2 regions of the Luteimonas sp. MC1895 genome follow, and region 1 is predicted to be linked to the other one. Evidence: predicted binding sites of a transcription regulator. Region 1 holds the regulator's gene; the other holds the start of a gene.

What was found. Region 1 encodes sigma-54, which starts transcription at its own class of promoters, with help from an activator protein. Its sites were predicted from a motif close to TGGCACGNGCNTTGC; they were not measured.
Region 2: a site for sigma-54 is predicted at 6,100-6,114, ahead of glnA (type I glutamate--ammonia ligase). Genes of this name have one in related genera too.

Annotation. Positions count from the first base shown of each region.
Region 1 covers NZ_JAEMDY010000001.1:1,121,558-1,136,958, reverse strand. The annotation lists gene JG616_RS05020 (KpsF/GutQ family sugar-phosphate isomerase) at 1-666, shown strand, start outside; gene JG616_RS05015 (phenylphosphate carboxylase subunit delta) at 677-1,231, shown strand; gene lptC (LPS export ABC transporter periplasmic protein LptC) at 1,228-1,791, shown strand; gene lptA (lipopolysaccharide transport periplasmic protein LptA) at 1,772-2,302, shown strand; gene lptB (LPS export ABC transporter ATP-binding protein) at 2,302-3,021, shown strand; gene JG616_RS04995 (RNA polymerase factor sigma-54) at 3,056-4,483, shown strand; gene raiA (ribosome-associated translation inhibitor RaiA) at 4,592-4,921, shown strand; gene JG616_RS04985 (PTS sugar transporter subunit IIA) at 4,950-5,408, shown strand; gene hprK (HPr(Ser) kinase/phosphatase) at 5,405-6,364, shown strand; gene rapZ (RNase adapter RapZ) at 6,361-7,284, shown strand; gene JG616_RS04970 (PTS fructose IIA subunit family protein) at 7,367-7,759, shown strand; gene JG616_RS04965 (HPr family phosphocarrier protein) at 7,772-8,041, shown strand; gene ptsP (phosphoenolpyruvate--protein phosphotransferase) at 8,041-9,765, shown strand; gene JG616_RS04955 (2OG-Fe(II) oxygenase) at 9,762-10,694, shown strand; gene mgtE (magnesium transporter) at 10,799-12,160, shown strand; gene JG616_RS04945 (aspartate carbamoyltransferase catalytic subunit) at 12,381-13,322, opposite strand; gene ruvX (Holliday junction resolvase RuvX) at 13,319-13,807, opposite strand; gene JG616_RS04935 (YqgE/AlgH family protein) at 13,807-14,373, opposite strand; gene JG616_RS04930 (DUF4153 domain-containing protein) at 14,453-15,401, shown strand, end outside.
Region 2 covers NZ_JAEMDY010000004.1:77,586-92,986, forward strand. The annotation lists gene JG616_RS10815 (lysophospholipid acyltransferase family protein) at 1-440, shown strand, start outside; gene JG616_RS10820 (alpha/beta fold hydrolase) at 437-1,429, shown strand; gene JG616_RS10825 (tetratricopeptide repeat protein) at 1,483-3,555, shown strand; gene JG616_RS10830 (YbhB/YbcL family Raf kinase inhibitor-like protein) at 3,573-4,175, shown strand; gene JG616_RS10835 (META and DUF4377 domain-containing protein) at 4,237-5,064, opposite strand; gene JG616_RS10840 (undecaprenyl-diphosphate phosphatase) at 5,129-5,926, opposite strand; gene glnA (type I glutamate--ammonia ligase) at 6,177-7,586, shown strand; gene JG616_RS10850 (N-acetylmuramoyl-L-alanine amidase) at 7,679-8,434, shown strand; gene JG616_RS10855 (ATP-binding protein) at 8,520-9,578, shown strand; gene ntrC (nitrogen regulation protein NR(I)) at 9,565-11,031, shown strand; gene JG616_RS10865 (superoxide dismutase family protein) at 11,094-11,639, shown strand; gene JG616_RS10870 (superoxide dismutase family protein) at 11,655-12,311, shown strand; gene JG616_RS10875 (hypothetical protein) at 12,318-13,256, opposite strand; gene JG616_RS10880 (acetyl-CoA C-acetyltransferase) at 13,336-14,613, shown strand; gene JG616_RS10885 (heme biosynthesis HemY N-terminal domain-containing protein) at 14,860-15,401, opposite strand, start outside.

The sequences.
Region 1 (15,401 bases):
TCCGACGAGGTGCTGCAGCTGCTCCCGGTGCTCAAGCGCCAGGGCAACGCGCTGGTGTCGATGACCGGCCGCCCCGGCTCCACGCTGGCGCGCGCGGCCGCCGTGCACCTCGACGTCAGCGTGCCGGCGGAGGCCTGCCCGCTGCACCTGGCACCGACCGCGAGCACCACGGCCTCGCTCGCCATGGGCGACGCGCTGGCGGTGGCCCTGCTCGAGGCGCGCGGCTTCACCGCCGACGACTTCGCGCGCTCGCACCCGGCCGGCGCGCTCGGACGCCGCCTGCTGCTGCACATCGCCGACGTCATGCACACCGGCGATGCCGTGCCGCGCGTGCCGGCCAGCGCGACCGTGAGCGAGGCCCTGGCCGAGATCAGCCGCAAGATGCTCGGCATGACCGCCGTCGTCGACGACGACGGCCGCCTGCTGGGCCTCTACACCGACGGCGACCTGCGCCGCAGCCTGGACGCGGGCATCGACGTGCGCACCGCGCCGATCGCCGACGTGATGACGCGCAGCCCGCGCACCATCGGCGCCGACGCGCTTGCGGTCGAGGCGGCGCAGCTGATGGAGGCGCACAAGATCGGCGGCCTCGTGGTCGTGGACGACGGGGGCCGCGTGGTTGGCGCCCTGAACATTCACGACCTGTTGCGCGCACGCGTGGTGTGATCCCGCGTTCATGCGCCCCGCCTACCCGCCCTCCCCGCCTCCCGAACTGCGCGCGCGCGCCGCGCGCATCCGCCTGGCCTGCTTCGACGTCGACGGCACCCTGACCGACGGGCGCCTGCATATCGCCAGCGACGGCACCGAGAGCAAGTCCTTCCATGTCCACGACGGCCTCGGCATCTCGCTGCTGCGCCGCGCCGGCATCGCGGTGGCCTTCATCACCGCGCGCAGCAGCGCGGCGGCCGAGATCCGCGCGCGCGACCTCGGCGTCGAGGTGCATACCGGCGTCAAGGACAAGCTCGCCTTCGTCGAAGGGCTGCGCACGCGCCTGGGCCTGGACGCCGACGCGGTGTCGTTCATGGGCGACGACCTGACCGACCTCGCGGTGCTTGCCGCCGCCGGCCTGGCCGCGGCGCCCGCCGATGCGCATCCTGCGATCCTGGCCAGCGTCCACTGGCAGTCGTCGCTTGGCGGCGGCGCGGGCGCGGCGCGCGAATTCTGCGACCTCGTGCTGGCGGCACGCGGCGACGCCGGCATCGCTGCCGACGCGGCCGGAGCAGGCCAGTGAACTGGCGCGGTGCGCTGATCCTGGTGTTGCTGGTGGCCGCCATCGCCAGCGGCTGGTCGGCCTGGCGCCAGGGCGCCGACGAGCCGGACGCCCTGGCCACCAGCGACCGCTCCGACTACGTGCTCGAGGACTTCGAACTGGTGTCGCTCGACAGCCGCGGGCAGGAAGCCTTCACCCTCCGCGCGCCCTGGCTGCAGCGCGACCCCGCCGATGAAACCCTGTCGCTGCGCGAACCCGTGTTCCTGCTGCCCGAGGAAGGCGGCGAGTACTACTGGGACCTGCGCGGCGACGCCGGCTGGATCAGCGCCGACAGCAGCGAGATGCGGCTCGACGGCAGCGTCGTCGCCGTCTCCGACCCGGCCGGCGGCCGGGCCATGCGCATGGAAACCGACGCCCTGCAGGTCTTCCCGGAGCAGCGTCGCGCACGCACCGATGCCGCCGTGACCATCACCCAGCCCGGCACTACAATGCAGGGCACGGGCATGGAAGCCGACCTGGCCGGCAAGCGCTTCCAGCTCACTTCCAAGGTCCAGACCCGCTATGTCCCCACGCGCCGCTAGCCTCACGACGCTCCTCGCCCTGGCCGCGGCCCTGGCCGCCCCGTCCGCGTGGGCGAAGTCGAGCGACCGCAACCAGCCGATGGACCTGACGTCCAACACCCAGGACTGCATGCTCGCCGACGACGGCGGCCCCTGCGTGTTCGCCGGCAACGTGCGCATCGTCCAGGGCACGCTCGACGTGCGCGCGGCCAAGGCCGACGTCCGCCGCGGCGGCGGCGACATCCAGCGCGTGATCCTCACCGGCGCGCCCGTGCGCCTGACCCAGGAGCTCGACGACGGCGGCTCGATCGACGCCAGCGCCAGCAACGTCGACTACGACCTGCAGACCGAGACCGTGGTCTTTACCGGCAATGCCGAGCTCAACCAGCCCGGCCGCGGCACCATGGCCGGCGGCCGCATCGTCTACAACATGGCCACCGGCCGCGTGCAGGGCGGCGGCCAGGACGGCCAGCAGATCCGCACCCGCATCCTGCCCAAGGGGGCCAGCACCGGCGGCCAGGGCGGCAACTGATGCTGGTCGCCGAGGGGCTGCGCAAGAGCTACCGGCAGCGCGAGGTCGTGCGCGAGTTCGGGCTGACCCTCGACGCCGGCGAGGTCGTCGGCCTGCTCGGCCCCAACGGCGCGGGCAAGACCACCTGCTTCTACATGATCGTCGGCCTGGTGCCGGCCGACGCCGGCCGCATCGTGCTCGACGGCCGCGACATCACCGGCGAGCCGATGTATCGCCGCGCGCGCCTCGGCGTCGGCTACCTGCCGCAGGAACCGTCGGTGTTCCGCAAGCTGAGCGTGGCCGACAACATCATGCTGGTGCTCGAGCTGCGCGAGGACCTGGACCGCAAGGGGCGCGAGACCGAACTCGCGTCGCTGATGGACGAGCTGCAGGTGGCGCACGTCGCCGGCCAGGCCGGTGCCAGCCTCTCCGGCGGCGAGCGCCGCCGGGTCGAGATCGCGCGCGCGCTGGCCGCGCGCCCGCGGCTGATCCTGCTCGACGAACCCTTCGCCGGCGTCGATCCGATCTCGGTCGGCGAGATCCAGCGCATCGTGCGCCACCTCAAGAACCGCGGCATCGGCGTGCTGATCACCGACCACAACGTGCGCGAGACCTTGGGCATTTGCGACCGCGCGTATATCCTCAGTGATGGTGGCGTGCTCGCGCAGGGGGCTCCGGACGCGCTGCTGGCCAATCCGGACGTGCGCCGGGTCTACCTCGGGGATTCCTTCCGGCTGTGAGCCGGGGGCACGTCCCCGTCGACAGGGGAACGTCGTGAAGCCTCGCCTTCAGACATCGCTGGGACAGCAACTGGTACTGACGCCACAGCTGCGCCAGGCCCTGCACATGCTCCAGCTGTCGATGCCCGAGCTCGAGGCCGAGATCAGCGACGCGGTCGAGAGCAACCCCCTGCTGGAGTGGGACGACTCGGCGCCGGTTCCGACGCCTGGCGATCCGCCGGGCACGGATGGCGAATCCGCGGAGACGCGACACGAGGAACGCACCGGGGCCCACGAGGACCCGTGGGACGACCACCGCGACGTGGCCTGGGCCGAGAGCGGGCGCGGCGGCGGCGAGGATCCCGATGGCGACGCGTCCGAACGCATCGCCCAGTCGGAAACCCTGCGCGACCACCTCACCTGGCAGCTCAACCTCAGCCATCTTTCCCCGCGCGAACTTGCCATCGGCGAAACGCTGGTCGATGCCATCGACGACGACGGCTACCTGCGCGAGCCGCTGGCGGCCATCGCCGAAGCGCTGGCGCCGGAACTGGACTGCAGCGAGGCCGAGATCGCGCTGGTCCTGCGCCGCGTCCAGGGCCTGGACCCGACCGGCGTCGGCGCGCGCGACCTCGGCGAGTGCCTGCTGCTGCAGCTCGACGCGCTGCCCGGCGACACGCCCGGGCGCGGCATCGCGCGGCGCGCGGTGTCGACGCTGATCGAACGGCTTGCGCGGCTGGGCGAAGCCGGAATGGCCGACGCGCTTGGCTGCAGCCTGGAAGACGCGGTCACCGCCCTGCACCTGATCCGCGGACTCGACCCGCGCCCCGGCGCACGCATCGGCGGCATGCCGCAGGACACCTACGTCGTGCCCGACTGCGTCATCACCCGCCAGGGCGGCATGTGGAAGGTGGCGCTGGCCGGCGGCCGCCATTCCAGCCTGACCATCCACCGCGGCTACGAGCAGATGCTGCAGCACGCGGCCGGGGCCGACGCCGGCTACCTGCGCGGCCGGCTGCAGGAGGCGCGCTGGCTGCTGAAGAACATCGAGGCGCGCGGCGAGACCCTGCTCAAGGTGGTGCACTGCCTGGTGCGCGAGCAGTCGGGCTTCCTCGAGTTCGGCGACAAGGCGCTGCGCCCGCTGACCCTGCGCGAGGTGGCTGCGCAGATCGGCATGCACGAGTCCACCGTCTCGCGCGCGGTGGCGCGCAAGTACGTGCACACGCCGCGCGGCACGATGCCGCTGCGCGCGTTCTTCGCCTCGGGCATCGACACCGGCGGCGGCGGCGAGGCCTCGAGCACCGCGATCCAGGACATGATCCGCCGCCTGGTCGAGGCCGAGGACCCGCGCAAGCCGCTGTCCGACGCGCGCCTGGCCGAACGCCTCAAGGACGGCGGCGTGCCGGTCGCGAGGCGCACCGTGGCGAAATACCGCGAAGCCCTGAACATCCCTTCATCGCACGACCGCGTGCGCATCGCCTGAGCACCGCCCCGCCGCTTCCCGGCCTCCGGGGGCTGGGTTAACCTGTCCGTGACAACCGCGACATCGCCATGGGCGATGCTGTGGACCCCACGAGAGAGGAGGTTTGCGATGCTCATCGAGACCCACGGCCAGCAGATGGATGTCACGCCCGCGCTGCGCGACTACGTCGAGACCAAGCTTGGCCGGCTTTCGCGGCTCTACGATCCGCCGCTGCAGGTCCGCACCCAGCTGAGCCTGGACAAGCCCGACCATGTCGCCGAGGCCACGCTCAGCGTGGGCGGCAAGACCCTGCACGCCGATGCGCGCGCGGTCGACATGTACGCGGCGATCGATCTCCTGGCCGACAAGCTCGACCGGATGCTGGTGAAGGAGAAGAAGAAGATGATCGACCAGCACCGCCGCGGCGGGAACCCGGTGCGCGACGGCGAGTTCGGCTGACCCGCGGCCGCGACGGAAGCACGACGTCATGCCGTATACCGACCTGCTCACGGCCGCGCGCATCGTGCAGGTCGTGGAGCCGGGCGGGCGCGACCAGGTGCTGGACGCGGCCGCCCGCCTGCTCAGCGGCGGCTCGCCGGACTGGACCCAGGCGATCGCCGACGGCCTGCGCGCACGCGAGGCCATCGGCAGCACCTCCATCGGCCGTGGGGTGGCCATCCCGCACTGCCATACCGCCGCCTGCCGCGTTCCGGTGGCGGCCTTCCTGCGGCTGGCCGCGCCGGTCGACTTCCGCGCCCACGACGGCCAGCCGGTCGACCTGGTGTTCGCGATGGCGGTGCCGCAGGGCCATGCGCAGCAGCACCTGGACACGCTGTCCGAGCTCGCCGGCCAGTTCGCCGACCCCGGCTTCCGCGACGCGGTCCGCGCCGCCCGCGACATCACCGCGCTGCGCGCGCTGCTGCTGCGCCTCGACGTGAGCGCATGAACGCCGCGATCACCGCCCGCGAACTCTACGAACAGCTGCGCGAGCGCCTCGCGCTGCGCTGGGTCGCCGGCCAGTCCGGTGCCGCCCGCCAGCTCGAGGCGGTCGATACCGTGGCCCGCCGGCCCTCGCTGGCCGGCTACCTCAACATCATCTATCCCAACAAGGTGCAGATCCTCGGGACCGAGGAGCTGGCCTGGCTGGACGGCCTGGAGCCGCGGCAGCGCTGGGAGACGCTGGAGAAGATCCTGCAGTTCGGGCCGCTGGCGCTGGTGGTGAGCAAAGGCCAGTCCTGCCCCGAGGACCTGATCGAGATGGCCGAGGAATCGGGCATCGCGCTGTGGTCCTCGCCGCGCCGCGGCCACGAGCTCTACAGCGTGCTGCAGTACCACCTGGCCGGCGCCCTCGCACGTCGCACCACCCTGCACGGGGTGTTCATGGAGATCTACTCCATCGGCGTGCTGATCACCGGCGAATCCGGCACCGGCAAGAGCGAGCTCGCGTTGGAGCTGGTGACCCGCGGACACCGGCTGGTCGCCGACGATGCGCCGGAGTTCGCGCAGATCGCGCCGGACGTGCTCGATGGCACCTGTCCCGAGCTGCTGCAGGACCTGCTCGAACTGCGCGGCCTCGGCGTGCTCAACATCCGCGAGATGTTCGGTGACACCGCGGTGAAGCGGAACAAGTACCTGCGCCTGATCGTGCACCTGGCGCGCCCCGAGGACAGCCGCGAATCGAGCGATGCCAGCGGCATGGTGCGGCTGACCGGCGACCTCGGCTCGCGGCGCGTGCTCGAACTCGACGTGCCGATGATCACCTTGCCGGTGATGCCCGGCCGCAACCTGGCGGTCCTGACCGAAGCCGCCACCCGCGTGCACATGCTGCGCGCCAAGGGCGTCGATCCCGCCGCGGCCTTTCTCGCGCGCCACTCGCACTTCCTCGAACGGGGCACGGCATGAGCACGCCCGCGAACACGGACGCGCCCGCGGACGCGACCGCGACCGCGACCGCCGCCAGTAATGCGCTGGTCATCGTCAGCGGCATGTCGGGCAGTGGCAAGACCGTCGCGCTCAACACCTTCGAGGACCTCGACTTCTACTGCGTCGACAACCTGCCGGCGGAGCTGCTGCCCGACTTCGTGCGCAGCGCCACCCATCCCGAGCGCGCCTCGCAGAAGCTCGCCGTGGGCATCGACGTGCGCAGCCGCGGCGACCTCGCCAACCTGCCCGAGTGGCTGTCGGCGGTGGGCGCCCTGGGCTTCGACCCGAAGCTGGTCTTCTTCGACACCGCCGACAACGTCCTGCTCAAGCGCTATGCCGACACCCGCCGCCGCCATCCGCTGACGCGGCTGGGCCTGGCGCTCTCGGACGCCATCGCGCTGGAGCGCCAGGTGCTGCGTCCGCTGCGCCAGCTGGCCGACGTCACCATCGACACCAGCGAGCTCAACGTCCACCAGCTGCGCCACCGGGTGCTGACCGAACTGGGCCTGGCGATGGACTCGTCGCTGTCGCTGCTGTTCGAATCCTTCGCCTACCGGCGCGGACTGCCGCCGGACGCGGACTTCGTGTTCGATGCGCGCGCCCTGCCCAATCCGCACTGGGACCCACGGCTGCGCCCGCTGTCGGGCCGCGACGGCCCCGTGCGCGACTACTTCGAAGCGCCCGAACAGGCCGACGTCGGCGAGTTCCTGCGCCAGGTGAACGCATTCCTCGATGCCTGGCTGCCGCGCATGGACTCGTCCACGCGCAGCTACGTGACCGTCGCCTTCGGCTGCACCGGCGGCCGCCACCGCTCGGTCTACCTCGCCGAAGCCGCGGCCGCCCACGCGCGCCGGCAGGGCTGGAACGAGGTCGCCACGCACCACCGCGAACTCGACTGAGAACTCGACTGAAGTCCGGAAACGTTGCCGCGCGCGCACGCGGTGCTTCCGGACCGTCATGCGGCTCTGTTAATTTGTCCCGATGGCCGTCGGAATCCTGCTCGTCACGCACCTGGGTATCGGCACCGCGCTCGCCGCGGTGGCGGGCCGGCTGCTGGGCACGCTGCCGCTCCGCGTCGAGGTGTTCGAGATGTCCTACGACGCCGACCCCGCCGCCGCCCTGCCCGCCGCCAGCGCCGCGCTGCGCCGCGCCGACGGCGGCGAAGGCGTGCTGGTGCTGACCGACCTCTATGGCGCCACGCCGGCGAACCTCGCCGCGCGCCTGGCGCAGCTCGGCACCCCGGTCCGGCGCGTGTCTGCGCTCAGCCTGCCGATGCTGCTGAGGGTCCTGAACTATCCCGAGCTTCCGCTCGACGCGCTGCCGGCGGTGGCTGCCGCTGGCGCGCGCAACGGAGTCCTGCACGATGACGCATGAGGCACGCCGGCCATGATCGAACGCGAACTCGTCGTCTCCAACCGGCTGGGCCTGCACGCGCGCGCCACCGCGAAGCTCGTGCAGCTGCTGTCGGGCCATGACGTCAACGCGACCCTGACCGCCAAGGGACGCGAGGTCAACGCCAAGAGCATCATGGGCGTGATGCTTCTGGCCGCCGGCGCCGGCACCGCGGTGACCCTGCGTGTCGAGGGCGCCGACGAGGCCGCGGCCGCCGAGGCCGTCAGCGCGCTGTTCGAGCGGCGATTCGACGAGGACAGCTGATGCGCCGGCAGTTCCCCGGCCACGGTGCCTCGCGGGGCAACGCGCTCGGGCGCGCGCGCGTGCGCCAGCCGCACGCGCTGGAGGTGGCCGAGGAGCGCATCGCGCCCGGGCAGGCCGCGGCCGAGGTCGCGCGCCTGCACGAGGCCATCGACATGGTGCGCGAGGAACTGCGCGACCTGCGCTCGCGCCTGCACGGCGCGCTGGCGCACGAGGTCGGCGAGTTCCTCGACCTGCACGCGCTGCTGCTTGACGACCCGGAACTTCTGCAGGGCCTCGACGGCCTTATCGCGAACGAGCTGCACGGCGCCGACTTCGCGCTGCGCGTGCAACGCGACCGCCTGGCGGCGGTGTTCGAAAGCATGGACGACCCCTACTTCCGCAGCCGCGTGGAGGACATCGACCACGTCATCGGCCGCATCCACTCGGCGCTGCACCGCCACGATGCGCAGGTCACCGGCGTGGCCGGCGAGATCCTGGTCTCGGACAGCCTGGCGCCGTCCGAGGTCGCACGCCTGCACGCGCGCGGCGTGCTCGGCATCGTGACCGCGGGCGGCAGCATGCTTTCGCATACCGCGATCCTGGCGCGCAGCCTGCACCTGCCGCTGGTGGTCGGTTCGCCGCAGGCGCTGTCGCTGGTCAACGACGGCGACGTGGTGATGATCGACGGTGCCACCGGCCTGGTGATCGTCGATCCGGACGCCGACGACCTGCGCGCGCACCGCGAGCGCGTGCGCGAGGGCAAGCGCGAGCGCCGCCAGCTGCACCGCCTGCGGCGCGAACCCTCGCGCACCCTCGACGGCGTCGACATCCGCCTGTACGCGAACGCCGAGACGCGAGAGGACGTCGCCGAGGCGCACGCGCTCGGCGCCGCGGGCGTCGGGCTGTACCGCACCGAGTTCCTGTTCCTGCAGCGCAACGAGCTGCCGTCGGAGGAGGAGCAGTTCGTCGCCTACCGCGACCTGGTGCTGGGCATGACCGGGCGCACTGCGACCATCCGCACGCTCGACGTCGGCGCCGACAAGTCCGACGGCAGCGGCCTGGCCCTGCCCTACGAGCCCAATCCCGCGCTCGGCGTGCGCGGCGTGCGCCTGGCGCTGCGCCGGCGCGACGTGTTCACCACCCAGCTGCGCGCGATCCTGCGCGCGTCCGGCTACGGGCCGATCCGCATCCTGCTGCCGATGGTGGCGCAGCGCGAGGAGGTGCTGGCGGCGCGCCGCCTGCTGCGCACGGTCGCCGCGCGCCTGCGCCGGGAAGGCCATGCGGTCGCCGAGGGCATCCCGCTCGGCGCGATGATCGAGGTCCCGGCCGCGGCGATCGCATTGCCGGCGATGATCGACCTGCTCGACTTCATGTCGATCGGCACCAACGACCTCGTGCAGTACCTGCTGGCCGCGGACCGCGGCAACGATGCCCTGGTCGACCTGCACAGCCCCCTGCATCCGGCGGTCGTGCTGCTGCTGCACCAGGTCATCGGCACCGCCCGCGCGCACGGCAAGCCGGTGGCGGTCTGCGGCGAGATGGCCGGCGATGCCGTGTTCACCCCGCTGCTGCTCGCGCTCGGGCTCGAGGAGTTCAGCCTGCATCCGGGCACGCTGCTCGAAGTGCGCCAGGCGGTGCGGGCGCAGGACCTGGCCGGCCTGCGCGCGCGCCTCACGGAACTGCTGCGCGCACGCGACCACGCCGGCATCGCCCGCTGGCTTGCCCGGAGCACCGGAGAACCATGAGCCGCACAGACGCCCTGCGCGACGTGGTCGCCCCGCACGTGGTGGCCGACGCGGATGCGATCCGCGTCGGGTTCATCGGCGCGCGCCCGTTCCGCCACTGCGTGGTCGAGGACTTCTTCGCGCCTGCGTTCGTGCACGACCTGCTCGCGCGCTTCCCGGGTTTCGATCGCGGCAACGCCCTCAACGAGGACGGCGTCGCCGGCGGGAAGTCGACGGTGGAGCGCATCCGCGGCCTTGGCGGCGCGTATGCGGCGCTCGACGCCTGCATCCAGACGCCGGCCTTCCTCGGCCTGATCGAACGGCTGACCGGCATCGACGGGCTGCTCTACGACCCCGACTACTTCGGCGGCGGCACGCACGACAACCGCGATGGCCAGGCGCTCGACACCCACATCGACTTCAACCACCACCCCGCCACCGGCTGGCATCGACGGCTGAACCTGATCGTCTACCTCAACCCGGAGTGGGACGCGGCCTGGGGCGGTGCGCTGGAACTGCGGCGCGACCCGCATGATCCGGAGAACGACGAGGTGGTCGCGATCGCGCCGGCGTACAACCGCTGCGTGATCTTCGAGACCACCGAGCACAGCTGGCACGGTTTTCCGACGATCCGGCTGCCCGCGGGCAGGGAGTCGCTCAGCCGCCGGTCGGTGGCCCTGTACTTCTACACGCGCGAGCGGCCCGCCGACGAAGCCGCACCCGCGCATTCGACGGTCTACGTCGACCGCCCGCTGCCGCCCCACCTCGCGGCCGGACACGAGCTGGACGCGTCCGACATGGCCACGCTGCACGAGCTGCTCGCGCGCCGCGACGGCCACGTGCGCCGCTTGTATGGCGAACTGCACGCGCTGCAGGCGCAGCTCGACGCGACGCCCGCCAGCCGCGTGCTCGGCGCGGCACGCCGCATGCTCGCGCGACTGCGCCGCTGAACGAGCGCACGGGCTGGGCAGCGCCGGGCGCGCGGGCGATAATGCGCGCATGAACGCCTGACCCTGTCGCGCATCCGTCGCGCGACGCGCCCACCGGAAGATCCATGGCCGAAGCCGTCCGCCACGACAAGACCGCGCGCCAGCTGCGACTGCTGTCGGATGCGCTCGACAGCGGCCGCCTGGGCCCCGTCCGCCGGCTGATCAACACGCTGGCGCCGGCCGAGATCGGCAACCTGCTGGAATCGCTGCCGCCCGACCGCCGGATGGTGGTCTGGGGCCTGGTCGATGCCGAGGACGACGGCGAGGTGCTGGTGCACGTCGGCGACGAGGTGCGCGAAAGCCTGATCGCCGACATGGATCCCGACGAGATCGTCGCCGCGGTCGAAGACCTCGACATCGACGACCTCGCCGACCTGGTCGAGGACCTGCCCGAGGCCGTCACCGGGCAGATCCTGCGCTCGATGGACCGCGAGAACCGCGAGCGCCTGGAGCAGGCGCTGTCCTATGAGGAAGACACCGCCGGCCGCCTGATGAACCCCGACGTGGTGACCGTGCGCGCGGACACCACGGTCGACGTGGTGCTGCGCTTCCTGCGCCTGCGCGGCGAGCTGCCCGAGAACACCGACCACCTGTACGTGGTCAACCGCCGCCACCAGCTGCTGGGCTGGGTCGCGCTGCAGAAGCTGGTCACCAGCGAACCGGGCGCCCCGGTCAACAAGCTGATCGACGACGAACTCACCGCGATCCACGCCGGCGAGTCGGCGGAGTCCGTCGCGCGGCAGTTCTCCGACCACGACTGGGTCTCCGCGCCCGTGGTCGACGAGGGCAACGTGCTGCTCGGCCGCATCACCATCGACGACGTGGTCGACATCATCCGCGAGCAGGCCGAGCACCAGGCGCTGGGCGCCGCCGGCCTGGACGAGGACGAGGACCTGTTCTCGCCGGTGAAGCGCGCCGTGCGCGGACGCATCGTCTGGCTGGGCGTGAACCTCGCCACGGCCTTCCTCGCCGCCGCGGTGATCGGGCGTTTCGAGGCGACGATCGAGCAGATCGTGGCGCTGGCGGTGCTGATGCCGATCGTGGCCGGCATCGGCGGCAATGCCGGCATGCAGGTGCTGACCCTGATGGTGCGCGGCCTGGCGCTGGGCCAGGTGGGCGCGAGCAACGCGCGCCTGCTGCTGTGGAAGGAAGTGCGCGTGGCGCTGATCAACGGCCTGCTGATCGGCGGCTTCGTCGGGCTGGTCGCCTTCGCCTGGTTCCGCGACTGGATGCTGGGCCTGGTGATCACCGCGGCGCTGGTGATCAACTTCGCCTCGGCCGCGCTCGCCGGCGTGCTGGTGCCGCTGGCGATGAAGCGCGCCGACGTCGATCCCGCGGTGGCCGGCGGCGTGGTGGTGACCGCGGTGACCGACGTGGTCGGCTTCTTCAGCTTCCTCGGCCTGGCCACCGTCATCCTGCTGCACTGAGGCCGCACCTTCCCTGCGGCAACCGCGGCGACTGCGGCGACTGCGGCGACTGCGGCAACTGCGGCAACGCTCGGGACTGCAGGAGCGGCTATAGCCGCGATCCGGGGCCGCGGTGCGTTCCCGAAATCCGTTCCTGCGGTCCATTCCCGGTGATCCGCGGCAATCGCAGCTGTGGCTGCTCCTGCAGGAGCCGTGAGCCTGCAGGCGGCGGGCGGCCGGGTCAGGCCAAGAGGGCTTCGAGCACCGCCATGCGCACGGCGACGCCGTTGGCGACCTGCCGCAGCACCAGCGACTGCGGGCCGTCGGCCACCTCGTCGCTGATCTCGACGCCGCGGTTCATCGGTCCCGGATGCAGCACCACGGCGTCCGGCGCGGCGCGGCGCAGGCGGGCCGCGGTCAGCCCGTAGTCGCGGTGGTAGGCCTCGAGCGACGGCACCAAGCCTTCCTCCATCCGCTCGCGCTGCAGGCGCAGCATGAACACCGCATCCACGCCGTCGAGCGCGGCGTCCAGGTCGCTGCCGACGCGGCAACCGGACAGCGTGGCGTCGTCGGGCAGCAGGCTCGCCGGACCGCAGGCGCGGACCTCGCCGATGCCCAGGGTGCGCAGCGCATGCAGCTCGGACCGCGCCACCCGCGAATGGCGGATGTCGCCGACCACCGCGACCTTCAGCCGCGCGAAATCCGCCCCCTTGGCCTGGCGCAGGCTCAGCACGTCGAGCAGGCCCTGCGTGGGGTGCGCGCTGCGGCCGTCGCCGGCGTTGATGACCGCCGTGCCCGGCTGCGCGGACGAGGCCAGCATGGCCGCGGCGCCGTCCTCGCGGTGGCGGACGATGAAGCCGCGCACGCCCATCGCCTCGATGTTGCGCAGCGTGTCGAGCGGGGTCTCGCCCTTGCTGGTCGACGAGGTGGACGCGTCGAAGGCCAGCACGTCGGCGCCGAGGCGCTGCGCGGCGCGCTGGAACGACAGCCGCGTGCGCGTCGACGGCTCGAAGAACAGGGTGCAGGTGGCGATGCCCGCGAGCGCCCCGCGCGGATCGGCGGCGCCCTGGCCGTCGAGGAAGGCCTGGGCGCGGTCGAGCAGGGCCACCAGCGTCGCGCGCGGCAGGCCTTCGAGGGTGAGCAGGTGGCGCAGGCGCCCGTCGTCGGTGGTCTGCAGGGTCATGCCGGGGCGTCCGGGGACGTGGAATCGGGATCGATGGCGACCGCGTCGCCGGGCGAGGCCAGCCAGCGTTCGACGATGATCGCGGCGGCCACGGCGTCGAGCGCGGCGGCGTCGCGGCGACGGCGCCGGCCCTCGGCACGGTCAACGGCGAAGCGCTGGGCCGCTTCGATCGAGCTGGAGCGCTCGTCCACCATCACCACCGGCAGGCGGTAACGCCGGCCCAGCTCGCGTGCGAAGGCCCGGGCGCGCGCGCGGATCGGCTGGTCGCCACCGTCGAGCGTCATCGGATCACCGACCACGCAGCCATCCGGCCCCCATTCCTTCAGCAGGCGCTCGACCGCCGGCCAGTCGACGTGGTCGGCGTGCACGTCGACCACGGCCAACGCACGCGCACCGTGGCCGAAGGCGCTGCCCACGGCCACGCCGATGCGGCGCGCGCCGACGTCGAACCCGAGCACGGTGCCGTCGGCGCGGATCGTGGCCATCAGGCGTGCCCGGCGTAGTCCGGCATGTGCGCCATGTCGACGCCGATGCGGCCGGCGGCGGCCTGCCAGCGTGCCTCCAGCGGCAGTGCGAACAGGATCTCCCCGTCGGACGGCACGGTCAGCCAACTGTTCTCACCCAGTTCGGCCTCGAGCTGGCCCGCGCCCCAGCCGGCGCAGCCCAGCGCGACCACGGCACGCGCGGGACCTTCGCCGCGCGCCATCGCCTCGAGCACGTCGCGCGAGGTGGTCACGCGCAGGTCGTCGGCCACGCTCAGGCTCGAGTCCCAGCCGTGCGCACCGTCGTGGATGACGAAACCGCGCTCGGGATGCACGGGGCCGCCGGCAAGCACCGGCGTGGCGCACAGCGCCGCGTCGCCGCAGGGAATGCCCATCTGCGAGAAGACCTCGCCCAGGGTGTAGTCGGAGCGGCGGTTGACGACCACGCCCATCGCGCCGTCGGCGTCGTGCTGGCACAGCAGCGACACCGTGCGCTCGAAGTTCGGATCGGCCAGCGACGGCAGCGCGACCAGCAGCTGGTTGGCGAGCGGGGTGGGCTGGGTGGACATGGGGTCATTCTAGCCAGTGCCGCGGCCTCGCGCCCGGCCGCGGCTACCATGGCCGCCACGCCACCGCCGCGGATCCACCATGCCCACAGCCGCCCCGCTCCCGCGCGACGAACGCGCCTTCATCGTGCTGCTGGCCGTGCTGCAGGGCGGCCTGATGTACCTGGCGCAGAAGGGCCACGCCGGCGGCTGGTGGCCCTTCGCCGCGCTCTCGGGCCGGGTCTGCTGGTACACCCTGGTGCTGGCGGTGCCGACGATGATGGCGCTGAGCGTGGTGCGCCTGCGCGACGCGCGCTTCTGGCAGCAGGCCGCCGGAGCCACCGTGGTGGTCGGCGCGCTGGCCGCATGGGCCGCGCGGCAGGCCACCGGCGGCCCCGGCGTGCAGGCCGGCAGCGTGCTCGCCCCCTTCGGCGCATCGGTCGCGGTCGGGCTGTTCGTCGCCCTGCCCTGGCTGCAGTGCCGCCTCGCGCACGGCCACTGGCGCGCGCCCTATGCCTGCCTGTTCGGACACGCCTGGCAGAACACGCTGACGCTGGCGCTGGCGGCGCTGTTCACCGGCATCTGCTGGCTGGTGCTGTGGCTGTGGGGCGCGCTGTTCGCGCTGGTGAAGATCGACTTCTTCCGCGAGCTGTTCCGCGAGGACGCCTTCGTCTACCTCGCCACGGGCGCGATGGCCGGGCTGGGGGTGCTGATCGGCCGGACCCAGGACCGCGCGGTGATGGTCGCCCGCCAGGTGCTGTTCGCGATCTTCACCGGCCTGCTGCCGCTGCTGGCCTTCATCGCCGTGCTGTTCGTGGCCAGCCTGCCGTTCACCGGCCTCGAACCGCTGTGGGACATGCGGTCCGCGGCCGCCACCCTGGTGACCGTGGTGGCGCTGCTGGTCGCGTTCGCCAACTCCGTGCTGCAGGACGGCACCGGCGCGCGGCCCTACCCCGCCTGGCTGTGCCGCCTGGTCGATGCCGGGCTGGCCCTGCTGCCGGTGTACGCGCTGCTGGCGCTGTATGCCCTGTGGCTGCGCATCGACCAGCACG
Region 2 (15,401 bases), on a different contig from region 1:
CGGTGGTGGGCCGGATGGCCCGCCGCGGCGACACGATCTTCCACCAGCGCGGCAGCCAGGAATCGCTGGGCGGCGTGCTGGAGGCGATGCGCCTGCGGCTGGGCGAGGGGCGCTCGGTGGGCGTGTTCCCCGAGGGCCGCACCCGCGACGGCGACGAGGTCGGGCCGTTCCACGCGCGCATCTTCACCGCCGCGGTCGAGGCCGGGGTGCCGGTGCAGCCGGTGGCGCTGCGCTACGGGGCCGCCGGCGAAGGCCAGCGCGCGGTGGCGTTCCAGACGCGCGAGAACTTCCTGCAGAACTTCCTGCGCCTGCTCGGCGAGCCGCCGCGCACGGTCGACGTGGTCTTCCTCGAACCGGTGCTGCCGGGCGCGGCCGAGGGCCGGGCGGGGATCGCGAAGCTGGCCCGCGAGCGCATCGTCGAGGCGCTGCGCGCGCCGTGAACGCCGCCGCGGCCAGCGGCTACCGTCCGCCGCGCTGGCTGCGCAACCCGCACCTGCAGTCGGTGCTGGCGGGCAGCCCGCCGCGGCGCCGGCGCGGACTGGCCGCGCTGGGGCAGGCCGGCGCGCAGACCCGCCCGGTCATCGTCGACGGCGGCGACGGCGTGCGCCTGCTCGGCCTGCACACGGCGCGCCCGGGCGCGGAGCCGCGGGGCATGGCCCTGCTGCTGCACGGCTGGGAAGGCAGCGCGGAGTCGGCCTACGTCTGCCTGGCGGCGGCGGGCTTCCTGGCCCGGGGCTGGGACGTGTTCCGCCTGAACTTTCGCGACCACGGCGGCAGCCACCACCTCAATCCCGACATCTTCCACTCCGCGCGCATCGACGAAGTGGTGCACGCCGCAAGCGATGTCGCCCGGCGCATGCCGCGGCCGAGGCTGGTGGTGGCCGGCCATTCCCTCGGCGGCAATTTCGCCCTGCGCCTGGCGCTGCGCGCGCCGGCCGCCGGCCTGCAGGTCGACGCCGTGGCCGCGGTCTGCCCGGTGCTGGACCCCGCGCGCACGATGGAGGCGATGGAGCGCGGGCTGCCGCTGTACCTGCGCCATTTCGAGCAGAGCTGGCGGCGTTCGCTGGTGCGCAAGCGCGAGCTGTTTCCCGAGCGCGTGGGCTTCGACGACCGCGTGCTGCGCCTCCGCATGCGCGCGCTCACCGAATGGCTGGTGCTTCGGCACACCGACTTCGGCAGCCTCGACGCCTACTTCGACCGCTACTCGATCGCCGGCGACCGCCTGGCAGGCCTCGCCGTGCCGGCCTCCATCCTGACCAGCGCGGACGACCCGGTGATCCCGGTCGACGACTTCGCGCGCCTCTCGCTGCCGCACCTCGCCAGCCTCGAGATCGCCCGCTGGGGCGGGCACTGCGGCTTCCTCGAAGGCCCGCGGCTGGAGGGCTATGCCGAGCGCTGGGTGGTCGATCGCCTGGCGGGCGCGGATTAGGCGCGGGCTACAATCGAGGTTTTCCGCGCCCAGCGCCTGCAGGAACCCACTCGATGCACGACCAGATCCTCGACGCGCTGCGCCGCGGCGACACCGCCGCCGCCGTTGACGCCGCCCGCCGCCTTGCCGGCAGCGCGCCGGACGATGCCCAGGCCCAGCGCCTGCTCGCCCTGGCCCTGCGCAGCAGCGGCGACGATACGGGCGCCCGCGCGGCCATCGAGCGCGCGATGGTGCTGGCGCCCGACGACGCCGCCCTGCACCTCGAGCACGCCGGGCTGCTGCTGGGCCAGCGCGACGTGGAGGGCGCGGCGCGCTCGCTGGACGCCACCATCGGCAACAACCCGAACGCGTTCGGCGCCTACATCGTGCAGGCCCAGCTGGCCATGGGCCGCAACGACCTGGACGAGGCCGAGCGCCTGGCGCGGCTCGCCGCCCGCGTCTCGCCGGACGATCCGGCCCTGCAGGGCGTGACCGGCACGCTGGCGCTGCGCCGTGGCCGCGTCGACGAGGCCCTGGCCCTGCTGTCCGACTCGGTGAAGCGCGCGCCCGACGATGTGGTTGCGCTGCACGCGCTGGGCATCGCGCACATGACGAAGGGCCACTTCGCGTTCGCCGAACAGGCCTTCCGCAGCCTGCTCGAGCACGCGCCGGCGGCCGGCATGGTGCGGCTGCTGATCGCGGAGCTGCTGCAGCGCCAGGGCCGCACGGCCGAGGCGGCCGACGAGCTCGCGACCCTGGTGTCCGACCCGGCGCTGGCCACCGCCGAACTGCGCCGGCACGCCGGCGAGCTGCAGCTGGCCGCGGGCCGGCCCGAGCGCGGGCTGGAATTGCTGCGCGCGGCGCTGGCCGCCGACCCGCGCGACGGGCGCACGCTGTCCGCGATCATGGCGGCCTGGGCCCGCCTGGGCGCCATCGACGACGCCCGTCGCACGCTGGACGCCGCGCTCGCCACCACGCCCGACAGCGACGACCTGTGGCGCGCGCGCCTGATGTTCGAATGGCGCGACACGCGGGTCTCGTCCGGGCTGGTCGAACGCTGGCGCTCGATCATGCCGGACTCGCTGGAGGCGCTCGACGCCGCGCTGGCCCTGCGCATCCGCGAAGGCCGCCAGGACGAGGCCGATTCGGTTGCGCGCGCGCTGCTGGAACGCGCGCCCGGCCACATGCGCGCCGAGCTGCAGCTCGCCGACAGCCTGCTGGAGCGTGATCCGGCCGAGGCCGCCCGACGCCTGGACGCACTGCTGGCCCGGGCCGACACGCCGGGCGACCACGCGCTGCTGGGCCAGCGCCTGGGCGTCGCCCACCACCACGCCGGCGACCGCAAGGCCGCGCTGGCCTGCTGGGAGCGGCTCAATGCGCGCCAGGCGTCGGAGCGCGTGCCGCTGCCGACCCTGTCGCCGGCGCGCGACGCGTGGCCGGAGCAGGCCGCGGCCGACCCCGCCGCCTCGCAGGTGGTCTTCCTCGCCGGTCTTCCCGGCAGTCCGGTCGAACGCGTGGCCGACCTGCTGGCCGGCGCCGTGCCCGCGTTCCGCCCGGACCGCTTCGGCGCCCGGCCACCGTCGGACGCCTTGCAGAACATCGCCACCCCGGTCGCGATCGCCAAGGGCGCCGTGGCGCCGGCCGCGGTCGCCGCCTCGTGGCGCGGTGCGCTGCCCGCGCGCGGCGTGGACGGCGCGGTGATCGACTGGCTGCTGTGGTGGGACAACGCCTATGCCGCGGTGCTGCGCGAGGCGCTGCCCGAGGCGCGGCTGCTGGCGGTGATCCGCGATCCTCGCGACATGCTGCTGAACTGGCTGGCGTTCGGATCCTCGACGCCGTTCGCCCTGGCGTCGCCGCAGGTCGCGGCGGAATGGCTGGCCGGGGCGCTCGCGCAGCTGGCCGACCTGCACGAGCAGGACCTGGTGCCGCACCACCTGCTGCGCCTGGACGAGGTCAGCGAGGACCCGGTGGCGATCGTGGCGCGCCTGCGCGACGCCCTGGGACTCGAATTGTCCGAGCCGCCGCCCGGCTACTTCGGTGCCGCGCGCTTCCCGGCTGGCGGCTGGCGCGACTATGCCGGCCTGCTGGCGGGGCCGTTCGCCACCCTGGCCCCGGTGGCCCGCCGCCTGGGCTACCCCGACGCCTGACCACGAGGAGCACGACCATGCACATCAGCAGCGCAAGCTTCGGCCACGGCCAACCGATCCCGGCGGAGTTCGCCCTCGGCGCGCCCGGCGGCTTCGGCGGCAACCGCAATCCGCAGCTGTCCTGGGGCGGCGCGCCGGACGGCACGCGTTCGTTCGCGCTGCTGTGCATCGACACCGACGCGCCCACCGATCCCGCGCTGGTCGCCAACGACCAGGTCGCGATTCCGGTCGCGCATCCGCGCGGCGACTTCGTGCACTGGGCGATGGTCGACATCCCGCCGCAGGTCACCGCGGTCCCCGCCGGCAGCTGCAGCGATGGCGTCACCCGCGGCGGCAAGCGCACGCCGCCCGGCCCGGACGGCGCACGCCAGGGCCTCAACGACTACACCGGCTGGTTCGCCGGCGATGCAGACATGGGCGGCGACTGGGCGGGTTACGACGGCCCGTATCCGCCGGCGCACGACCTGCGCGAGCACCGCTACTTCTTCCGGGTGTTCGCGCTGGACGTGGCGCGCCTGGAGCTGCCGGAACGGTTCACCGCCGGCGACGTGCTGCGCGCGATCCAGGGCCACGTGCTGGCCGAGGCCGCGACCTGGGGCAGCTACAGCCTGCACGCCTGACCCGCGCCCACACCCGGACGCCTATGGGAGCAGCTACAGCTGCGACCGCGACGGACCCCGCCTATTCGGCGGCAGCCACCTGCTCCTGCTCGACCACCATGTCGAGCACGTGCACCACGGCCGATGCGTCGGCCGGCACGTCCTTGCGCGGGTAGCGGTCCAGGCGCAGCACCGTGCGCACGCCGGGCGTGTGCGCGAAGCCCTCGATCTCTTCGTACATCGGCCCCCATTCGCCGCTGTCCTGCCTGATCCCGCCGTCGTCGTAGCGGATCGCGCGCACCTGCAGGCAGCGGTGGCCGGGCATCAGCGGATGGTGGCAGTCGACGCGCTCGGCGGCGACTTCAAGGAAGACGCGCTCGGGTTCGGCGCCGTGGCGGGTGCGCGCGGTCGGCGCGCCGATGAAGACCAGGCGGTCGCCCAGGCCATTGGTCAACGCAAGCCGCGGCGGCGCGCCATCGTCCAGCGCGAGCGCATGGCTGCCCGACAGGCGCGTGTGGGCTTCGCGCTCCATCGCCATCAGTGGCTCGGCACAGGCCATTTCGGTGCTCATCATCGTGCCGACCGCGATGGTGTCGGCGCCGAGGTTGAAGTCGCCGCCCATGCGGTTGCAGGCGTTGGAGATCGAGACCCGGCCATCGCTGAAGTCGAGCTGCAGCGCGGCGTCGGTGTTGGCGAACAGGGCGTCGATGCGGCTGCCATCGGCGGCGGTCGCGGCGTCGAGCTGCCAGTGGTAGGCGCCGAGCGTGGCCGCGAGGTCGGGAGCGGGCGTCGTGCCCGGCGCCGCCGGGGCCGTGGCCGGCGCGGGCGTCGCGATGGTCGCGGCGTCGTCGGTGCCGGGCGAACAGGCCGCCAGCACGAGGGGCAGGACGAGTGCGAGCAGTGGCTTCATGGCGTGGCTCCGGGGCAGGGACCTGGGTCAACGCGCGAGGCGCGGGAACGGGGTTGCGTGGGCCTCAATCGCCGGCGGGCAGCCACAGCAGCAGGGCCGCGCCCAGCAGGATCCGGTACACCGCGAACCCGGTGAACCGGTGGTGCTCGATGTAGCCGAGCAGCCATTTGACCACCAGGAAGCCGGTGATCGTGGCCGCCGCGAAGGCGATGGCGACGTCGGCCCAGGCTTCGCCGCCCAGCCCGCCGTCCATTGCCAGCTCGAGGAAGGTCCAGGCGCTGGCCGCGAACATGGTCGGGATGCCGACCAGGAACACGAACTCGGCCGCCGCGGTGCGCCGGCTGAGGCCGGCGAGCATGGCGATGAAGATCGCCGCCGCCGAGCGCGAAGTACCCGGGAAGACACCCGCCACCACCTGGGCCAGGCCGACGAGTACCGCGATCGTCCAGGTCACGCTGGTGCCGTCCGGACTGCGGCGCTCGGCCACGCGCTCGGCCACGATCATCCAGACGCCGCCGATGACCAGCGCCCAGGCGATGGGGGTCACCGTCTCCGGAAGCTCCCAGCCCATCAGGCGCACCGGCAGGCCGACCAGGGCGGTGACCAGGAAGGCGACCGCGAGCTTCATGGCGTAGTCGCGGTTACGCGCCTCGCCCAGGCCGGTGGCCAGCGACACCAGGCGCTCGCGGAACACCAGGGTGATCGCCAGGATCGCGCCGGCCTGGATCACGATGTTGAAGAAGTCCGAGCGCGCGCCCAGCCAGTGCTGGGCGATCAGCAGGTGGCCGGTGCTGGAGATCGGCAGGAACTCGGTCAGGCCTTCGAGGATGCCCAGGAGCAGGGCGGCCAGCGGGTCGGTCATCGGTGGGTCCGTGGTGGAGGCGCGGGTGGTGCCGGTGCGCGGCGCCGGAAGCGCGGCAGCATAGCGGATCGAGGTTGCATCATTCGGGTGCAATCATTAGAAATGGTGCACCTTTCTGGTGCTTTGTCCCGCCCGTATTCTTGCTGGCCCGAGTTGAATCAAAGGTTTGCGACTGGCATGGCGCTTGCGTCCTTCCGTCCGACCTGCCCGGAAGCCCGGGCCTACCAGCCACCATCCCAGCGGAGCCCCCATGTCCTTCGAGACCGTCGAAAAGCTGATCACCGACCACCGCGTCGAATTCATCGACCTGCGCTTTGCCGACATGCGCGGCGTGCAGCACCACGTGACCTATCCGAAGTCGATCATCGAGCCCGGCCTGTTCGAGGACGGCAAGATGTTCGACGGCTCGTCGATCGGCGGCTGGCGCGGCATCCAGAACTCGGACATGGTCCTGCTGCCCGACCCGGACACCGCCTTCCTCGACCCGTTCACCGCCGACCCGACCCTGGTCCTGACCTGCGACGTGCTGGATCCGGCCACGATGCAGGCCTACAACCGCGATCCGCGCGGCATCGCCCGCCGCGCCGAGGCCTACCTCAAGGCCAGCGGCATCGCCGAGCAGGCCTTCTTCGGCCCCGAGCCGGAGTTCTTCATCTTCGACTCGGTGCGCTACGCCAACGAGATGGGCCACACCTTCTTCCACATCGACTCGGAAGAAGCGGCGTGGAACTCCGGCCGCGAATACGCCGGCGGCAACACCGGCTACCGTCCGGGCGTCAAGGGCGGCTACTTCCCGGTGGCGCCGCTGGATTCGCTGCACGACCTCCGCGCCGAGATGTGCAAGACGCTCGAGCAGGTCGGCATCGAGGTCGAGGTGCACCACCACGAGGTGGCCAACGCCGGCCAGTGCGAGATCGGCACCAAGTTCAGCTCGCTGGTGCAGAAGGCCGACGAACTGCTGACGATGAAGTACATCGTGAAGAACGTCGCGCACCGCAACGGCAAGACCGCCACCTTCATGCCCAAGCCCATCGTCGGCGACAACGGCAGCGGCATGCACGTGCACCAGTCGCTGGCCAAGGGCGGCGTGAACCTGTTCACCGGCGACGGCTACGGCGGCCTGAGCCAGACCGCGCTGTGGTACATCGGCGGCGTGTTCAAGCATGCGCGCGCGATCAACGCCTTCGCCAACTCCAGCACCAACAGCTACAAGCGCCTGGTGCCGGGCTTCGAGGCGCCGGTGATGCTGGCCTACTCGGCGTCGAACCGCTCGGCGTCCTGCCGCATCCCCTACGTGTCCAACCCGAAGGCGCGCCGCGTGGAGTTCCGCTTCCCGGATCCGATGAACTCGGGCTACCTGATCTTCACCGCGCTGATGATGGCGGGGCTGGACGGCATCAAGAACCAGATCGACCCGGGCGGCCCCAGCGACAAGGATCTCTACGACCTGCCGCCGGAAGAGGCCAAGGGCATCCCGACCGTCTGCCACTCGCTCGACCAGGCGCTGGAAGCGCTCGACGCCGACCGCGAGTTCCTCAAGGCCGGCGGCGTGATGAGCGACGACTTCATCGACGCCTACATCGCGCTGAAGATGAAGGAAGTCACCGCCTTCCGCGGCGCGGTGCATCCGCTGGAATACCAGATGTACTACGCCATCTGACGCGCCCGCCGGTGCGGCTGCAGCGCCGCTCCTTCCCGGAGCGGCCGCGTCCGCACTTGCGTCGCGCGGGCGCGCCGGGTGCAATGCGATGCATGAAGAAGCTTGCCGCCGTCGCGCTCTGCGTTGCACTCCTCTCCGCCTGCGTCCACCAGGCGCCACGCAACCCGATGGCGACCTGGGTGCCGTCGCCCAACTTCGACGAACGGCGCCCCGTCGTCATCGTGCTTCATTACACCGAGCAGGATTCGGTCGAGCAGAGCCTGCACACCCTGCGCACGCGCAACAGCGGCGGGCCGGTCAGTTCGCATTACCTGGTCGGCGACGACGGCGCGATCTACCAGCTGGTTGCCGACGGCCATCGCGCCTGGCATGCCGGTGGCGGTCGCTGGGGCACGATCACCGACCTCAACTCCGCCTCGATCGGCATCGAGATCGACAACAACGGCCGCGAGCCCTTCACCGAGCCGCAGGTGCAGGCGCTGCTGCGCCTGCTGGAGGACCTCACGGGGCGCCTGCGCATCCCGCCCAGCCACGTGATCGGGCACTCCGACCTGGCGCCTTCGCGCAAGATCGACCCGGGTCCGCTGTTTCCTTGGCGGCGCCTGGCCGAGGCGGGCTTCGGCATCTGGCCGGCCGACGACGCGCCCCCGGCGCCGGAAGGATTCGATGCCAGGCGCGCGCTGGAGCAGGTCGGTTACGACACCACCCACCGCGAGGCGACCATCCGTGCGTTCCGCCTCCGCTTCCGCGGCGATGCCGGCACCGTGCTGGACGCGGAAGACCTGCGGATCCTGCATGCGCTGACGCTGCCGGACCAGGTGGGGCTGCTGGTACCCGCGTCGCGCTGAAGCCCTGTTCGCCGGCCCGGCCTTGCACTAGATTGGTGCAATGACGCCTCGCCTCGACCCCGCGTTCGACCAGCTGAGCACCCCGATGTTCGCTGTCTCGCGCGCAGGCGTGGTCGAGGCCGGGAACGTGGCCAGCGGGCAGTGGCTCGGGGTCTCGCTCCGACGCCTGCCGGGCCTGCCCGTGGCGGCGCTGGAAGTCGAGGGCGAGGCACTGGCCGCGGCGGTGGCGGTCGCGCCCTCCGGCGTCATCCGCCTCCCGCGCCTCGCCCTGTCGTATCCCGGAGCGGCCCCGCGCTTCGCCGAGGCCTGGCTGACGCCGCGCGATGGCGGCGGCTGGCTGCTCGAGCTGCACCCGGTCGATGAATTCCCCGGCGGCGACCCGCTGGCGGCGCTGCCGCTCGCGCTGTCGGCGGCGCTCAAGGGCCTCGCCCACGAGCTGCGCAACCCGCTGGCGGGCCTCAAGGGCGCGGCGCAGCTGCTCGGTCGGCGGATCCCCGGGGACGACGCCTCGGCGCGGGAGCTGCTGGAACTCATCGATTCCGAGGTGGGCCGCCTGGCGCAGCTGGTCGAGCGCCTGCTCGATCCGGCGCCGCCCACGCCGCACGCGCCGCTCAACGTCCATGCCGTGCTCGAGCGCGTGCTGCGCCTGGCCGAGGCCGACGCCGGCTGGGCGGTGAAGCTGGTGCGCGACTACGACCCCAGCCTGCCCGAGCTCGATGGCGATCCGGACCGCCTGGTGCAGGCGGTCTGGAACCTGGTGCGCAATGCCCTCGAGGCCGGCTCCGGCGAGGTGGTGCTGCGCACCCGCGCCGAGCGTGGCGTGCGCATCGGCAGCGAGCTGCACGCGCTGGCGCTGCGCCTGGACATCGTCGACGACGGACGCGGCGTGCCCGACGAGCTGGCCGGGCAGGTCTTCGTCCCGCTGGTCTCCGGGCGCGCCGACGGCAGCGGCCTCGGCCTGGCGATGGCGCAGCAGGTGGCGCGCGAGCACCGCGGCAGCATCGCCTTCCGTTCGCGGCCCGGGCATACGGTGTTCACCCTGCTGCTGCCGTATGCGGCGGTGGCCGCGGGCGATGCGCCTGCCGACGCCGATGCCGGCACGCGGAGCATTGGCGTGGAGGAGGCGGGCCATGCCCGGCGCTGAAGGCGCCCGCGTCTGGGTCGTCGACGACGACCGCGCGGTGCGCTTCGTACTCGCCACCGCGCTGCGCGACGCGGGCTACACGGTCACCGGCTTCGAAACGGCGGCCGACGTGCTCGCCACCCTCGACCGCGGCGGTCCGCGTCCGCAGCTGCTGTTCACCGACGTGCGCATGCCCGGCCAGGACGGCCTGGCGCTGCTCGACGCGCTCAAGCGCCGCCTGCCGTCGCTGCCGGTGGTGGTGATGAGCGCGCACACCGACGTGGCCAGCACCGCCGGTGCGTTCCGCGGCGGCGCGCAGGAGTTCCTGTCCAAGCCCTTCGACCTCGACGACGCCGTCGCGCTGGCCGCGCGCGCGCTGGGCGACGCGCGCGGCGATGCCGCGCGCACGGCCGGCGCGGACGCCGACGGCACCGCGGACCCCGCAGGCGCGTCGGACGATGCCCTCGTCGGTGACGCGCCGGCGATGCAGCAGCTGTTCCGCGCCATCGGCCGCCTGGCGCAGGCGCCGCTGTCGGTGCTGGTCACCGGCGAGACCGGCACCGGCAAGGAGCTGGTGGCGCGCGCGCTGCACCGCGAGTCGCCGCGCGCGCGCGCGCCGTTCGTCGCGCTCAACACCGCCGCCATTCCGTCCGAGCTGCTGGAAAGCGAGCTGTTCGGCCACGAGGCCGGCGCCTTCACCGGCGCCCGGCGCCGCCACGTCGGCCGCTTCGAGCAGGCCCACGGCGGCACGCTGTTCCTGGACGAGATCGGCGACATGCCGCTGGCGCTGCAGACGCGGCTGCTGCGGGTGCTGGCCGAGGGCGAGTTCTTCCGCGTGGGTGGGCGCGAGCTGATCCGGGTCGACGTGCGGGTGATCGCGGCGACCCACCAGGACCTCGAGGCGAAGGTGCGCGAGGGCGGCTTCCGCGCCGACCTGCTGCACCGCCTCGACGTGGTGCGCCTGTGCCTGCCGTCGCTGCGCGAGCGCCGCGGCGACATTCCCCGCCTGGCCGAGCGCTTCCTGCAGCGCGCGGCCGCGCGCTTCCAGGCGCCCGCCAAGCGCCTGTCCCGCGAGGCGCTGGCACGACTGCAGGCCCACGACTGGCCAGGCAACGTGCGCGAGCTCGAGAACCTGTGCTGGCGCCTGGCCGCACTGGCGCCGGGTGACGTGGTCGAAGGCGAGGACCTGCGCGAGGCCTGGGGCGTGGCCGACGCGGCCGCGCGCCCCGACGCTGCGGATGCGGCGGGCGGGCACGAGGCCCGCTGGGAGTCGGGCCTGCGCGACTGGGCGATGGCCAGGCTGGCCGCCGAGGCCGAGGGCATCCACGCCGAGGCCCGCGAGCGTCTCGACCGGGTGCTGCTGGAGGCCGCCCTCGCGCACACCGGGCAGCACCGCGGCGACGCCGCCGCGCGACTGGGCCTCGGTCGCAACACCCTGACCCGCAAGCTCGGCGCGCGGCGCCCCAGGCCGTGACTCACGCATCGCGAACCTCCGCGCCGCTAGCCTTGGCGTTTTCCCGGATCCGATCGGAAGGCATGCGACGCATCCCAGCCGCCCTCGCCGCCAGCGTCCTGCTGGCGGCCTGCGCCAGCACCCCGCCCACGTCCCGTGAGCCCGCGGCCACGCCGCCGCCACCGCCGCGCGTGGACGCCGGCACCGCCACCTCCGCGCGTGCGAACCTGGCCGCGGCCTCGGCGACCCTGGCCAGCGGGCGGATCGACCTGCGCGCGGTCGACGGCGGCGTGCGCCTGGCCGGCGAGGTCGGCGGCCTCAGCCGCCACGGCGCGCATGTGCTGCAGGTGCACGCACGCGGCGACTGCAGCGCGATCGACGCCTCCAGCGCCGGACCCTATTTCGACGCCAGCGGCCGCGGCGCGCCCGACGGCGGCAGCGACCGGATCGTCGCCGACGCCGGCGGCGTGGCCCGGGTCGACCAGCTGGTGCCGGGCGCCGTGCTGGGCGGCGGCGCGGCCAACGACATCGTCGGGCGGTCGCTCGTCGTGCTTGGATCCACCACCGGTGCGACCGGTGCGCGGATCGCCTGTGGCGTCATCACCCTTGCGCCTGAAGGCGCGCCCTAGGAAGGAGTCCCACCCATGCGCACCATCCCCATGACCCTGCTGGCCGCCTCGATGGCCCTTGCCCTTGCGGCCTGCGGCGATCGCCAGGACGACGCCGGCGCCTCGACGATGCCGTCGACCGATGCCGCCACGGCCGCCGGCGCGGTCACCGCTCCGGCGGACGCCACCCAGGCACCCGGCGCGGCCGACATGACCACCACCCCCGCGCCGCACACGGTCGCGGTGCTTTCGGCCACCGAGGGCAATTCGGTCACCGGCGAGCTCGCCTTCGAGGCGGTGGACGGCGGCGTGGCCATCACCGGCCAGGTCAACGGGCTGACGCCCGGCAGCGAGCACGGCTTCCACGTCCACGAGACCGGCGACTGCAGCGCGCCGGACGGCAGCAGCGCCGGCGGCCACTTCAACCCGGCGGGCGCGGCGCATGGCCGCGTGGGTGCGGGCGAACACCACGTGGGCGACAGCGACAACATCACCGCCGACGACACCGGCGTGGCGGTCGTGAACGCACGACTCGAGGGCGCGACCCTGGCGGACGGCGCGCCGTCCGACGTGCTCGGCCGCGGCGTGATCGTGCATGCCGACGCCGACGACTACGCGACCCAGCCCACCGGCAACGCGGGCGCGCGCCTGGCCTGCGGCGTGATCAGCCAGGCGGGTGCGCAGGCGCGGTAAGCGCGCTCAGGGCGCGGGCGGGGCGGCGAGTTCCGCCCGCGCATCATCCCGGCAGTGGATGAACTCCACCGCCAGTCCATGTGCGCGCAGCAGGCTGGCAAGCTGGCGCTGGCGGGCCTCGAAGTGGGCGTAGAGACGCGCGATGCGCTCCACCGATTCCGCGTCGGCGTCCGCGCCGGCGTCCACGCCGGGCAGGGCGGCCCGGTAATGCGATCGCCACGCCGCGGGCGCGAACAGCGCCATGCGCACCTGGCCCTTGCCCGCGTAGTGCAGCAGCGGTTCCGGCGGCGCATCCAGCCACGCCTCGCGCGTCGGTGACAGCAGGGCGGTCTCGAGCAGCGGCCAGAGTTCCGCCAGGCCTGCATGTTCGTACTGCATCGCGGTCATCGCGCAGAGGTCGTGCACGGTCAGGTAGCGCGCGTGCTCCACCTGGATGCCAAAGGCCTCCTGCGCGGCGAGCGCGGTGGCCGCGCCGGCCATGCCTTCCTCCACCAGGTCCGCCTCGAGCCGCGCCGACACGGCGGCGACCGTGGCCGGATCACCATCGAGCACGAAGGGCAGCAGGCGCAGCGGGCCGCCGGCGTACTCGGGCGATGGCGAGAGCGCGCCCGGCAGCCGGCCCTCATGGCTGCCGAAGGCGAGGACGCGGGCGCCGCCGCCGGGGGCGCGCGGCGCCTTGGCGGCCAGCTGCCAGAGTTCCTGGTGCAGCGGCCAGCCCGGCCGCAGCAGTTCCACCGGATCGAAGTGGGCGGCCACCAGGCTGCAGTCCAGGCGGGCGGCCTCGGGTGCGAACGCGGCGAGATCGGTGGCGACCAGCGCGGCCAGCGCTCCGGCCTCGGCCTGGGGGAGCGCGTCGCGCCCGCTGCTGCTGCCCGGCGACAGTTCGAGCGCCAGCGCGCCGAGCACGCGCGCGGGTCCCTGCTGGTTGGCGATGGTCTGGTTCATTGGCCCTGCGCGTGAGCGGCGCTAAACTCCGATCCATTATGCCTGCCACGGTCGGCGGGCTGCCTGCGAGGTTCCCCAGATGCTGCATGGTCGCCCCGTCGCCGTCCTCGGCGGCGTCCGCATTCCCTTCTGCCGCCAGAACACCGCCTATGCCGACGTCGGCAACCTCGGGATGTCGGTCCGCACGCTTGGCGCCCTGGTCGAGAAGTTCGGCCTGCATGGCCAGCGCCTGGGCGAAGTCGCCATGGGTGCGGTGATCAAGCACTCCAGCGACTGGAACCTGGGCCGCGAAGCCGCGCTGTCGTCGGGCCTGTCGCCGCTGACGCCGGGCATCACCCTGCAGCGCGCCTGCGGCACCTCGCTGGATTCGATCATCACCATCGGCAACAGGATCGCCGCCGGGCAGATCGACAGCGGCATCGGTGGCGGCAGCGACAGCACGTCCGACGTGCCGATCGTCTACGGCAAGTCGCTGCGGCGCCGCCTGCTGGCGGCCAACGCGGCCAAGGCCCCGCGCGACCGGCTGGCGCAGTTCCGCGGCTTCCGACTGCGCGAGCTCAAGCCCGATTTCCCCGGCGTGGCCGAGCCGCGCACCGGCAAGTCGATGGGCGAGCACTGCGAGGACATGGCCAAGGAGTGGAGCATCGCGCGCGACTCGCAGGACGAGCTGGCGGTGGCCTCGCACCACAAGCTGGCCGCGGCCTACGAACGCGGCTTCTTCGACGACCTGGTGGTGGCCTTCCGCGGCGTCTCGCGCGACAACATCCTGCGTGCCGACAGCACGCTGGAGAAGCTGGCCACGCTGAAGCCGGCCTTCGACCGCACCTCCGGCCGTGGCTCGCTCACCGCAGGCAACTCGACGCCGCTGACCGACGGCGCCGCCGCCTGCCTGCTGTCCACCGACGAGTGGGCCGCGCAGCACGGACACGAGGTGCTGTGCCACGTCCGCGACGCGCATGTCGCGGCGGTCGATTTCGTCCACGGCGAAGGCCTGCTGATGGCGCCGACGGTGGCCGTGGCCGAAATGCTCGCGCGCAACAACCTCACGCTGCAGGACTTCGACATCTACGAGATCCACGAGGCCTTCGCCGCCCAGGTGCTGTGCACGCTGCGCGCCTGGGAGAGCGAGGACTACTGCCGCAACCGCCTGGGCCTCGACGCACCGCTGGGCCGCATCGACCCCGCGAAGATCAACCCGGTTGGCTCGTCACTGGCCACCGGCCACCCCTTCGCCGCCACCGGCGCCCGCGTGGTCGCCACCGCTGCCCGCCAGCTGCAGGAACGCGGCGGCGGCCGCGCCCTGGTTTCGATCTGCACCGCCGGCGGCATGGGCGTGGTGGCGATTCTCGAGCGGTGATTGTGGGAAGAGCAGAGCTCTTTTTTTGCCACGGATGACGCGGATTGCGCGGATTTACACGGATAGGGCGAAAGCGGTTGGGGTTGGTTGCGCGGATGCCGGGTTATTCGCTGGCGAAAAAGGCGTGACCTGTTCGGGGGTGAAGGCTTCACCCGCCACGTCCCGCCACCGGGAACGGCTCTCTACCTGCGCGTTTGCTCTATCCGTGTAAATCCGCGCAATCCGCGTCATCCGTGGCAAACGCTTCTAGAGCCCTTCCAGCCGTTCCCCGCCGAGCCCTGGCGAGCGGTTGGTAAGCGGGGTGACGGGTTCGCCGCGCTGCATGCGCAGGGCGTTGGCGTAGGCGATGCGGGCGGTGGTGTCGTCGCCGGTGGCGGCGTGGCCGTCGCCCAGTTCTTCCCAGGCTTCGGGGCCGGCGCCCTGGGCGATCGCGCGCTGCAGGTGGTCCTCGGCCTGCAGCCAGTCGCCGCGGGCGCGCGCCATGCGGGCCAGGGTGAGCAGGAGGGCGGGGCTGCCGGGGCGCTGCTGCAGCCAGCGCTGGGCCGCGGCTTCGCGGTGCTCGACGCGGGCGACCGGCAGGCGTCCGTAGCGGGCGGCCAGGTCCTCGTCCCAGCGGGTGTCGAGGGCGTGTTCGATGCTGGAGGTGGCGGCGTCGTCCCAGCCGAGCGCGGCGGCGCGGTCGGCGTAGGCAGCGACCACCTCGGGCTCGCTGCGCAGGCCCTTCGGAACGCTTTCCCAGCGGTCGGCCAATGCGTTGGCATCGCCGGCCTCGGCCAGCGCCTGGGCGG